Regions from separate parts of the Mesorhizobium sp. M0514 genome, predicted to be linked through region 2. Evidence: predicted binding sites of a transcription regulator. Region 2 holds the regulator's gene; each other region holds the start of a gene.

Region 1 (3,262 bases), on a different contig from region 2:
GCAAAAGCGCGCTGCCGCCCAGGCTGCACCCGGCGTCGCGGCCAACCCGGCGCGGACATCGAAACCCTGCTGGAAAAACCGCGCAAGGATGTCGTCCAGCATGGCGCGCTCGCCGCCGAACAGGTGGGTACAGCCGGTGACGTCGAGATAAAGCCCGTCGACGCCGTCAAGCGCCACCAGCGGCGTATAGCGGTCGCACCAGTCGGCGAGGCCTTCGAGCAGCCGGCGGTCGGCCTCCGGATCGGCCTCGACAATGTCGATCGAGGGATGCATGGCACGGGCGTCGGCAATGCCCATGCCAGGCTTCAGATGCAGCGCCTCAGCCCGCTCGTCGAGGGCCGATATGCGCTGGGCGTTGCGGTCGCGATGGCTGATCACGAGCGGGAAATGATCCGAAGGCCGGGAACGCCACGACCGTCCCAGGCGCTGGCGCAGGATCCGTTCGGCCGCCAGATGCGGGAACCACAGCGACAGAATTCTCTGGCCGTTTTTCGCGGGGCTTTCTTTCTTCGAATGCGTGTTCATCGGGGTTCCACTCCAGTGTGAATTGTCCAGGCAGAGCGGTGCGGCTCTTGCCGATGCTGACGGTGAAGGCAGGGTGGCCGATCGACCCGGCAAGCGGCCCGGCGATCGTCCGGCGCGATGTCGCTGGTGCAGCCGACACGATGAGGCGCACCGGGGCGGCGGTCGGCTCGGCTTCGCCGGCCTGGCGCAGCAGGAATACCGGCCGGCCGGCGTTTTGGGCGCGCGCGTGCAGCCGGCGCGTCGCGGTGAGGTCGAGCCGCTGCGGGCTGCCACGGATTTCGAGGATGATTGCGGCGAGCGCCGTCATCTTGGCGGCCTCCTCGGCTACCCACAGCGCATCGGTGAGTTTCGGCGCCTCGGAAAACAGCAACTGCTCCGGTGCGATACCGAACATGCCCTGCAATCCCCTGGCATAGGGAAAGCCGGCCTCGCGAAAAATCTCCGACGTGCCGATCCACAGCACGGGCAAGGGCTGGCCCTTGAGGATCAGGCTGACAAGCGACAGCACAAAGCCTGCGACGGCCCCGGCATTGCGGGTCTCAAGGCCATGGATTTCGCTCAAGGCAGCTTTCGGAAGGCCGCCGCTGAGGGCCGCATCGAGGCGTTCGATGCCGGTGGCCAGGAAAGCATCCGGCAAAGCTGCGGCAAGCCCGCGCCGGATGATGGTAACATCGGAATCGGGTTCAGGCGCGGCGTGGAGACAGCCCTCAGCACGCGCACGAGGTCGCTCGCCGGCCGGCACGGCCAGGCGCTCGGGCAGCGTTCCCTCGATCTTCGCGATCTGGCGGCGCAGGGCAAAAACAGTCTCCCGCGCCACGGCTGATGTCGCCATGACGGTCAATTTCTCTCATAATTGTTCCTGTTATGTTCCTATAGATTCCAGAGGGTGCCGAAAGAGTCAAGCGGAGTCAGAAGGAATTTATTCCTTGATCAAAGGTGGCGAGGCCAACCTTGGACTTTGGTCGCAGCCATTCGGCGCAAAGAAACAGTCATCGGCCAGGTACCCGTCCATTTGCCGAGTCCGGAGGGAAAGCCTATATGCCGGGATCAAAGGACAAAGCATGGCCCGCATCTACAAGACCCGCACCTGGCACGATGAACTCTCGCCCTCGATCGAGGAGATGGAGTTTCTGGCGCTGGAGGCGTACGCGCATCTGCCCGACGATTTCCGCAAGCTGACCGGCGAGATCGTCATCATGATCGCCGAATTCCCGACCGACGAGATCATGGACGATCTGTCGCTGGAGACGCCGTTCGACCTGCTCGGCCTGTTCGAGGGCCGCGGCATCGCCGAGCGCTGGAACCCGCAGACCGGCGAAGGCCCGAACCGCATCACCCTCTACCGCCGCGCCATCCTCGACTACTGGGCCGAGAACGAAGAGACGCTGGGCGACATCGTCACCCACGTGCTGATCCACGAGATCGGCCACCATTTCGGCCTGTCGGATGATGATATGGAGAAAATCGAAGAGGCGGCGGAGTGAGGCTGCGCCGATATTCAGGTGAAGCCGGCCTGCGAACGGCAGCTTCCTGCGCTTCCGGTGCTCGCGTACTTTAAGTACGCTCCGCTCCGGTTCTCGGAAACCACTGTTCTCGGCTCGGCGTGACCTGAATCTCGACACAGCCTGCGTCCGTGCCTGGCAAAGCCTACCAGTCGCTCAGCTTGGTATCCGGCCCGTATTCCTGGCCGTCGATATCCTTCACCACCGCCTGGCCGCAGCGCATCGATTTGGTCTTCTTGTCGTAGGCGTAGGTCGGCGAGCCGTACAGGTGCCAGCCCTTGTTCAGCGCCGCGGTCACCTTGTGGCAGAAGGTTGAATCGTCGGGGGCGGACAAAAAGCGGTAAAGTCTCATGGGTCAGATCCTGTCGTGAGTTCGTCTTTTCGGGGCGGATCATGCGCCGATGGCGGCGGCCTTCGCCAGCAATTTCTCGGCCTGCGCCAGATGCAGCCGCTCGACCATCCTGCCGTTCAGAGCAATCACGCCCTTGCCGGCATTTTCTGGCAAGGCGAAGGCATCCTTCACCGCGCGCGCCTCGGCGAGAGCTTCGGGCGCGGGCGCAAAGGCGCGGTTGGTGGTTTCGATCTGGGCGGGGTGGATCAGCGTCTTGCCATCGAACCCCATGGCAGCGGCTTCCGTGCATTCGCGCGCAAACGCGTCGAGGTCGCGAAAATCGTTGGAGACGCCGTCGAGCATGTCGATGCTGCCGGCCCGCGCCGCCAGCACCATCTGCATCAGCCAGGGCACAAGATAGCGGCGGTCGGGCGTCGCCAGAATGCCGGTTTCCTTGACCAGATCGTTCGTTCCGGCAACGAAACAAACTAGGCGCGAGGCCGGGTCGCGGCCGAGTTCGGCAATGGCGCCGATGTTGAGAATGGCCTTGGGCGTCTCGATCATCGCCCAGAGCTTGACGCTGTCGGGGGCAAAATTATCGTCGAGCACGTCGCCGACTTCGAGGATGTCACGAGGCGTGGCGACCTTGGACAACAGGATGCCGTCGGGAACGAATTTCGCCGCGGCCAGCAGGTCATCGTTGCCCCATTCGCTGGACAGCGCGTTGACGCGCACGATCATTTCGCAGCGGCGTTTCGGTCGGCTGGCGAAAATGCCGGCCAATCTGTCCCGCGCGGCGATCTTGTCTGAGGGCGCGACGGCGTCTTCGAGGTCGATGATCACGGCATCGCAGGCAAGCGTTGCGATCTTGGCCAGCGCCTTGTCGTTGGAGGCGGGGACGTAA
Region 2 (3,262 bases):
CGGCGGCGCCGAAGGCGAGATTGCCGCGGCGTTGATTGTCGGGGTGCGCGCCGGCATCCCGGACGAGGTCAACGAAGCGATGCGGCGCACCGGCATCTACCACATCATCTCCATCTCCGGCCTGCACATGGCGCTGGTTGCCGGCACCATCATGGCGTTGCTGCGTGGCGCCTTTGCGCTGTTTCCCGATTTCTCCTCGCGCCGGCCGGTCAAGAAATATGCGGCCGCGGCAGCGCTTGTCTCGATCGCCGCCTATCTCGTCATTTCAGGCGTCGTGGTCGCCGCCGAGCGCAGCTTCATCATGCTGGCGGTCATGCTGGTCGCGGTACTCTTCGATCGTGCCGCGCTCACCATGCGCAATCTGGCGATCTCGGCCATCGCCGTTATCCTGGTGTCGCCGCATGAAGTCGTCGGTCCCAGCTTCCAGATGTCGTTTGCCGCCACTGCCGCCCTTGTCGGCGCCTATGCCGGCTGGGCCGATTACCGCGCCGACAAGGTGAGAACGCCACCGGCAAAGCGCTCCTTCGTCGGCTTCCTGTCGCGAAAATTCGCGCTGGCCATGGGCGGCCTCGCCATGACCTCGATCATCGCCGGCAGTGCAACCTTGCTGTTCGCCATCTGGCATTTTCAGCGTGTGTCGCCGCTCAGCCTGATCGCCAATCTAGCCGTGATGCCGATTGTATCGTTGATCGTCATGCCCTTTGCCGTGCTCAGCGCACTGGCGATGCCGTTCGGCGCCGACGGGCCGCTCCTCTATGTGATGGGCAAGGGTCTGATGGCGATGATCGCTATATCGGCCTGGATTTCCGAGCGCTCGCCGGTCGACGCCGTCGGGCTGATCTCCATCCGCTCGGTGCTGTTGGTGGCGGTCGCCCTCGTCATCGCCACCATGGCCACCACCTGGCTCAGGCTGGCGGCCGTGCCTTTCGCGCTGGCCGGCCTGTTGACGGTGCCGCAGGTGCTTACGCCCGACGTGCTCATATCCGAGGACGCACATCTGGTGGCCATGCCGATAGGTGGCGGCGAACTCGCCCTCAACCGCAAACGCTCCAACGAATTCACCACGGACAATTGGAAACGGGCGCTGCGGGCCGAAACCATTATCCCGCCCGAGATTTTCGAGGCAACAGATACGCGGTTCGATCTCGATCCGCTCGATCTGCCGCCCGGGTCGCCCTTCTATTGCATGGGCGATCTCTGTATCGCCCGACACCCTTCCGGAGCCATTGTAGCCCTTGCCAAAGACCGCAAGACGGCGCGGCCGGCCTGTGCCTTCGCGAGCCTGATCGTCATCGATGACGCCACCGCCTACAATCCGTGCCGCGACCCGCTGGTCCTGGTCGTGACGAAGAAGCAGCTGGCCCGCGACGGCAGCGCCGCTGTCTTCTTCGATCCGCAATCGGCAGCGGCAGCGCCAACCATCCGCTTCGCCGTCGACAAGCCGTATCGGCCCTGGCACGAGCAACGCCGCTTCTCCCGCGAAGCGCGCGGCCTGCCGCCTTACAACCAGCGTGAAAAGTACAAACCCAAGCCGGCTCAGTAGCGCCGGATCAGCCCGACCAGCTTGCCTTGCACCTTGACCCTGTCGGGGCCAAAAATGCGGGTCTCGTAGGCCGGGTTGGCGGCTTCCAGGGCGATCGAGGCGCCCTTGCGGCGGAAGCGTTTCAGGGTCGCTTCCTCATCGTCGACCAACGCCACCACGATCTCGCCGGGGCTGGCTGTGTTGGCATTGCGGATGATGACCGTGTCGCCATCGAAAATGCCGGCCTCGATCATAGAATCGCCCTTGACCTCGAGCGCGTAGTGTTCGCCGCCCATGATCATGTCGGGCGGCACCGAGATCGAATGGGTCTGATGCTGGATGGCGTCGATCGGCACGCCGGCGGCGATGCGTCCCATAACCGGGATTGAAATCGCGGAAACGGCATCGTCATTGCCGGCCGACATCGAACGCGACGGCGAGCCCGGCTTGATCTGGCGGCCGAGACCGCCTTGGCCCATCGCGCCTTGTCCTTGGCCGCCGTGCCCTTGCCCGGTTTGACCAAGACTGCCCTGAATGACGCTCGGCGAAAACTTCCTCGCCGCATTGAGACCTGGTGCGATCGAGTCGGGCAGCCGCAGCACTTCCAGCGCGCGCGCCCGGTTCGGCAGCCGGCGAATGAAACCGCGCTCCTCAAGCGCCGTGATCAGGCGGTGGATGCCGGACTTGGAGGCGAGGTCGAGCGCTTCCTTCATCTCGTCGAAGGACGGCGGGATTCCGCTCTCCTTCAGGCGTTCATGGATGAACATCAGAAGCTCATGTTGTTTGCGCGTTAGCATCGCGGCCCCCAAGGGTTCTGAAACCAGAATCAGAAAAAACAAACCCAGAACAAACACTATCTGTTCCAGTTGTGTTCCGCAACCTTTTAAAGTTTAATGAATGTGTTGACGTTTTGTTCAGCGTAACGTTCGGCGCTGCGAGCGCCGCCTGCGCCCAGTTGCCAGCAACGGGGTGAAACGAAGACAAAGTGCCCTGCGTCGTCGGCTACGATCGCCGCTTCCTTTTCGGACGGGGCTGCGCAGCATCCGCGCCGGGTTCACTCTGGGCATAGACCTGCAGCGTGTAGCCGATGTGAGCGGTCATCAGAGTTTTCGCACGTTTGACGTCGCGATCGAGGGCCGCTTCCATCAGGGCGGTATGGTGTTCGATCGCCACGGCGTCGCGCAGGGCCGCCACGGCCTTCCGGTGTCCATCCGTGCGGCCGGCGGCGGCGCGCAGCGTCGGGGCCAGACCCAGAAAGCGGTGATGGCGATGCAATTGGTCGGAAATCGTCGCATTGAAGCGCAGCAGCCAGCTGGATGTCGCGGCACTGAGCAGCGCCGCATGGAAGGCATCGTGTTTTTCGGACCACGCGTCGACCGCATCATCCGATGGATCGTCGAGAACAGACCCGCACCGTGAGAGACGATAGTGGGCGGCAACGACCGCGTCTTCCCACTCACGGTCGCCCTTCTCGATCGATTCCACCAGCAGGGGCAGTTCGACCACCAGCCGCGCACGCGCCAAATCCTCGAGCTCCGCCCGAGAGACGGGAGCGACCGCAAACCCGCGGTTGCTGATGGCGGTCACAAGCCGTTCCGCCTCCAGCCGCGACAGCGCCTCGCGCAACGGCGTCCAGCCGATGCCGTAGGTGTTGCGCAGCGTGCTCAGCTTCAACGGCGCGGCAGGCGCCAGCTGGGTCGCAAGAATATCGCGCCTGAGCAGGCGATAGGCCACTTCCGT
Region 3 (3,262 bases), on a different contig from region 2:
TGCGCATCGTCCCTGGCATAGGCAACCTTGCCGCCTTGCCGGATCGAATAGAGCGGCGGCACCGCCAGATAGAGATGGCCGCCATTCACCAGGTTCGGCATTTCCTGGTAGAAGAAGGTGATCAGCAGCGAGGCTATGTGAGCGCCGTCGACGTCGGCGTCGGTCATGATGATCACGCGGTCGTAGCGCAAATCCTCGTCGCGGTATTTCGAGCGCGTGCCGCAGCCGAGCGCCTGAATCAGGTCCGAAATCTGCTGGTTGGCGGCTAGCTTGTCGTTGCCGGCGCTGGCGACGTTGAGGATTTTTCCGCGCAGCGGCAGCACCGCCTGGCTGGCGCGGTCGCGCGCCTGCTTGGCCGAGCCGCCGGCCGAGTCGCCTTCGACGATGAACAGTTCGGCGCCCGCGGCGGCATTCTGCGTGCAGTCGGCGAGCTTGCCGGGAAGGCGCAGCTTGCGCACCGCGCTCTTGCGCGACACTTCCTTTTCCTGGCGCCGGCGCACCCGCTCGTCGGCGCGCGCAATTACCCATTCCAGCAGCTTGGAGGCTTCCTGCGGATTGTCGGCCAGCCAGTGGTCGAAGGGATCGCGGATGGCGGTCTCGACAATGCGAATGGCTTCGATCGTTGCCAGCCTGTCCTTGGTCTGGCCGACGAATTCCGGCTCGCGAATAAACACCGACAGCATGCCTGCCGCCGAGATCATCACGTCTTCGGAGGTGACGATCGAGGCGCGCTTGTTGCCGACCAGGTCGGCATAGGCCCGAAGCCCGCGCGTCAGCACATTGCGAAAGCCGGCCTCATGCGTGCCGCCTTCGCCGGTCGGGATGGTGTTGCAGTAGGAGTTGACGAAGCCGTCACCGCCGAACCAGGTCACCGCCCATTCCAGCGAACCGTGGCCGCCCTGCTTCTCGCTCTTGCCGGCGAAGATTTCGCGGGTCACCTGGAAATCATCGCCGAGCGATGCCTTGAGATAGTCCTTCAAGCCGCCGGGGAAATGGAACTCCGCCTTGGCCGGCGTCTGGTCCTTTTCCTTGATCAGCGATGGGTGGCAGCTCCAGCGGATCTCGACGCCGCCGAACAGATAGGCTTTCGAGCGGGTCATGCGATAGAGCCGCGCCGGCTCGAAGGCGGCGCCCTTGCCGAAAATCTGCTCGTCGGGATGGAAGCGGATTTTGGTGCCGCGCCGGTTGTGCACTTCGCCGAGCTGCTCCAGCCCGCTCACCGGAACGCCGCGCGAGAACCTTTGGCGGTAAAGCTGGCGACCGCGCGCGACTTCGACTTCAAGATGGTCCGACAGCGCATTGACGACCGAGACGCCGACACCGTGCAGACCGCCGGAGGTCTCATAGACCTTGCTATCGAACTTGCCGCCCGAATGCAGCGTCGTCATAATGACTTCGAGCGCCGGCTTCTTGAATTTCGGATGCGGATCGACCGGAATGCCGCGGCCATTGTCGGTGACGGTCAGAAACCCGTCGGCCGACAGCTCGACATCGATGAAAGTGGCATGGCCGGCGACCGCCTCGTCCATCGAATTATCGATGACCTCGGCAAACAGATGGTGCATCGCCTTGTCGTCGGTGCCGCCAATATACATGCCGGGACGGCGCCGCACCGGCTCCAGCCCCTCCAGCACCTCGATGTCGGCGGCGCTATAGCCCTCGCTGCCGTCCTTGGTCGCGGCAGGACGCTTCGTGGCCTGCACCAGCGGGTCGGCCGGGCGCGAAGGTGTCCGAGCCGGTTGCGGCTGCTTTTCCAGATTGCCGAAAAGATCGTTGTTGTCGTCCATGCCTGCCATAGAATCCGGTGCCGCGAATCACCCGTCGATACTGCCACGCTTTTCGGCGCCAAGCGACGGAAGTTCCTGTTACGTTCGGGGATTAACCCCTTCTTATCCTAAAACCTTTCGATAACCAAGCCGGCGGAAATAGGTCCGTGCGGAGCCGCTGGGATTCCTGAATCTTTAACAAAGCGGCCTAGCGTCGCCCCAACAAAACAAAAGACCACGAGAGTCAGGGGTTGGTTGTGAGGGGCAAGGCCATAACGATGATTGGCATCGCTGCCGTCTTCGGCGCGATTTCAATCTTTGCCGCGGATTTCTGGGTGAAAAGCCAGGCCAAGGCCGATGCCGAAGAGAAAACGGCGTCGATCCCGGCGTCCGCCGTCCCCAAGGTCGTCTTCAAGACCATCGTGGTGGCCAACGCGCCGCTGCGTTACGGCATGGAGCTTGACCGGGCGCAGCTCAGCGAAATCCCATGGTCCGAGGATTCGGTGCCGCAGGGCGCGTTCACCACAGTCAATGCATTGCTCGCCGAAGGCAGCCGCGTGGTATTGTCGCCGATCGAGATCAACGAGCCGGTGCTGATCAGCAAGTTGTCGGGGCCGAACGGCCGCGCGACGCTGTCCAACATGATGACGCCCGGCATGCGGGCGGTGACAATCCGCACCGACGAGATCGCCGGCGTCGGCGGCTTCGTCATGCCGGGCGACCGGGTCGACGTGGTGCTGACACGCGATGCGGGCGAAATCCAGGAAGTGGCCAAGAACGCGCAGGGCGCTGCCGGATCGACCGTTACCTCCGAGATCGTCGTCTCCGACGCCAAGGTGCTGACCGTCGGACAGGGCGCCGACGAGCGCCAGACCACGCCGCAGATCGCCAATTCCGTGACCATCGAGGTGACGACCGAAGGCGCGCAGAAAGTGGCGCTTGCCCGCACCGTCGGCACCTTGTCGCTGTCGCTCCGCTCGGCCGCCGACGGTGGTGCCGCCAAGGACGGCGTCACCACCATCTCGTCCTTCGGCGGATCGGTCGCCTCCGGCGTCCAGGCCGCTGCCGGCGCGCTGTTCACTGCCGCGACCAAGGAGCCTGAGAAGCCGAAATTCAAGACGATCATCGTGACGCGCGGCACGCAGGTCGAAGAATACCAGGTTCCTGCGCGGGACCAGCAATAACTGCCGGTGGGGACCGGGCGAGGGACGGGACAGATGTCGGGACTTCATGCATTTCAGACGACGAAAGGGCTGCGCACAATGCGGGCGCTTGCGGTGGGGGCTTGCCTCGCCGCGGCCGCAATGCTCGGCCTCAGTGCGCCAGCCAAGGCCGACAACGATATCGTCCATGTCTCGTCGACAACGAATGCGTCGATCAAGGTAGCCAAGGGCAAGCCGAAGACGGTCATGACCAATGCCGCCTTCTACCAGATCGTCATCGGCGATCCGGAGATCGCCAACGTCAATCCGCTGACCGACAAATCCTTCTATGTG

The links. Region 2 encodes LexA, which represses DNA repair genes until DNA is damaged. Its sites were predicted from a motif close to TGTTCNNNNTGTGTTCNG; they were not measured.
Region 1: a site for LexA is predicted at 1,380-1,397, ahead of NKI61_RS06815 (ImuA family protein). Genes of this name have one in related genera too.
Region 3: a site for LexA is predicted at 1,858-1,875, ahead of parE (DNA topoisomerase IV subunit B). Genes of this name have one in related genera too.

The regions. Positions count from the first base shown of each region.
Region 1 covers NZ_JAMYQZ010000010.1:42,883-46,144, reverse strand. Annotated here, with positions in the region: gene NKI61_RS06820 (DUF6504 family protein) at 1-378, opposite strand, end outside; gene NKI61_RS06815 (ImuA family protein) at 320-1,357, opposite strand; gene NKI61_RS06810 (metallopeptidase family protein) at 1,587-2,009, shown strand; gene NKI61_RS06805 (DUF1737 domain-containing protein) at 2,173-2,379, opposite strand; gene NKI61_RS06800 (HpcH/HpaI aldolase/citrate lyase family protein) at 2,419-3,262, opposite strand, start outside.
Region 2 covers NZ_JAMYQZ010000047.1:28,564-31,825, reverse strand. Annotated here, with positions in the region: partial or broken gene NKI61_RS19575 (ComEC/Rec2 family competence protein) at 1-1,543, shown strand, start outside; gene lexA (transcriptional repressor LexA) at 1,537-2,319, opposite strand; gene NKI61_RS19565 (GntR family transcriptional regulator) at 2,525-3,262, opposite strand, start outside.
Region 3 covers NZ_JAMYQZ010000007.1:23,044-26,305, forward strand. Annotated here, with positions in the region: gene parE (DNA topoisomerase IV subunit B) at 1-1,787, opposite strand, end outside; gene cpaB (Flp pilus assembly protein CpaB) at 2,045-2,950, shown strand; gene NKI61_RS04995 (type II and III secretion system protein family protein) at 2,984-3,262, shown strand, end outside.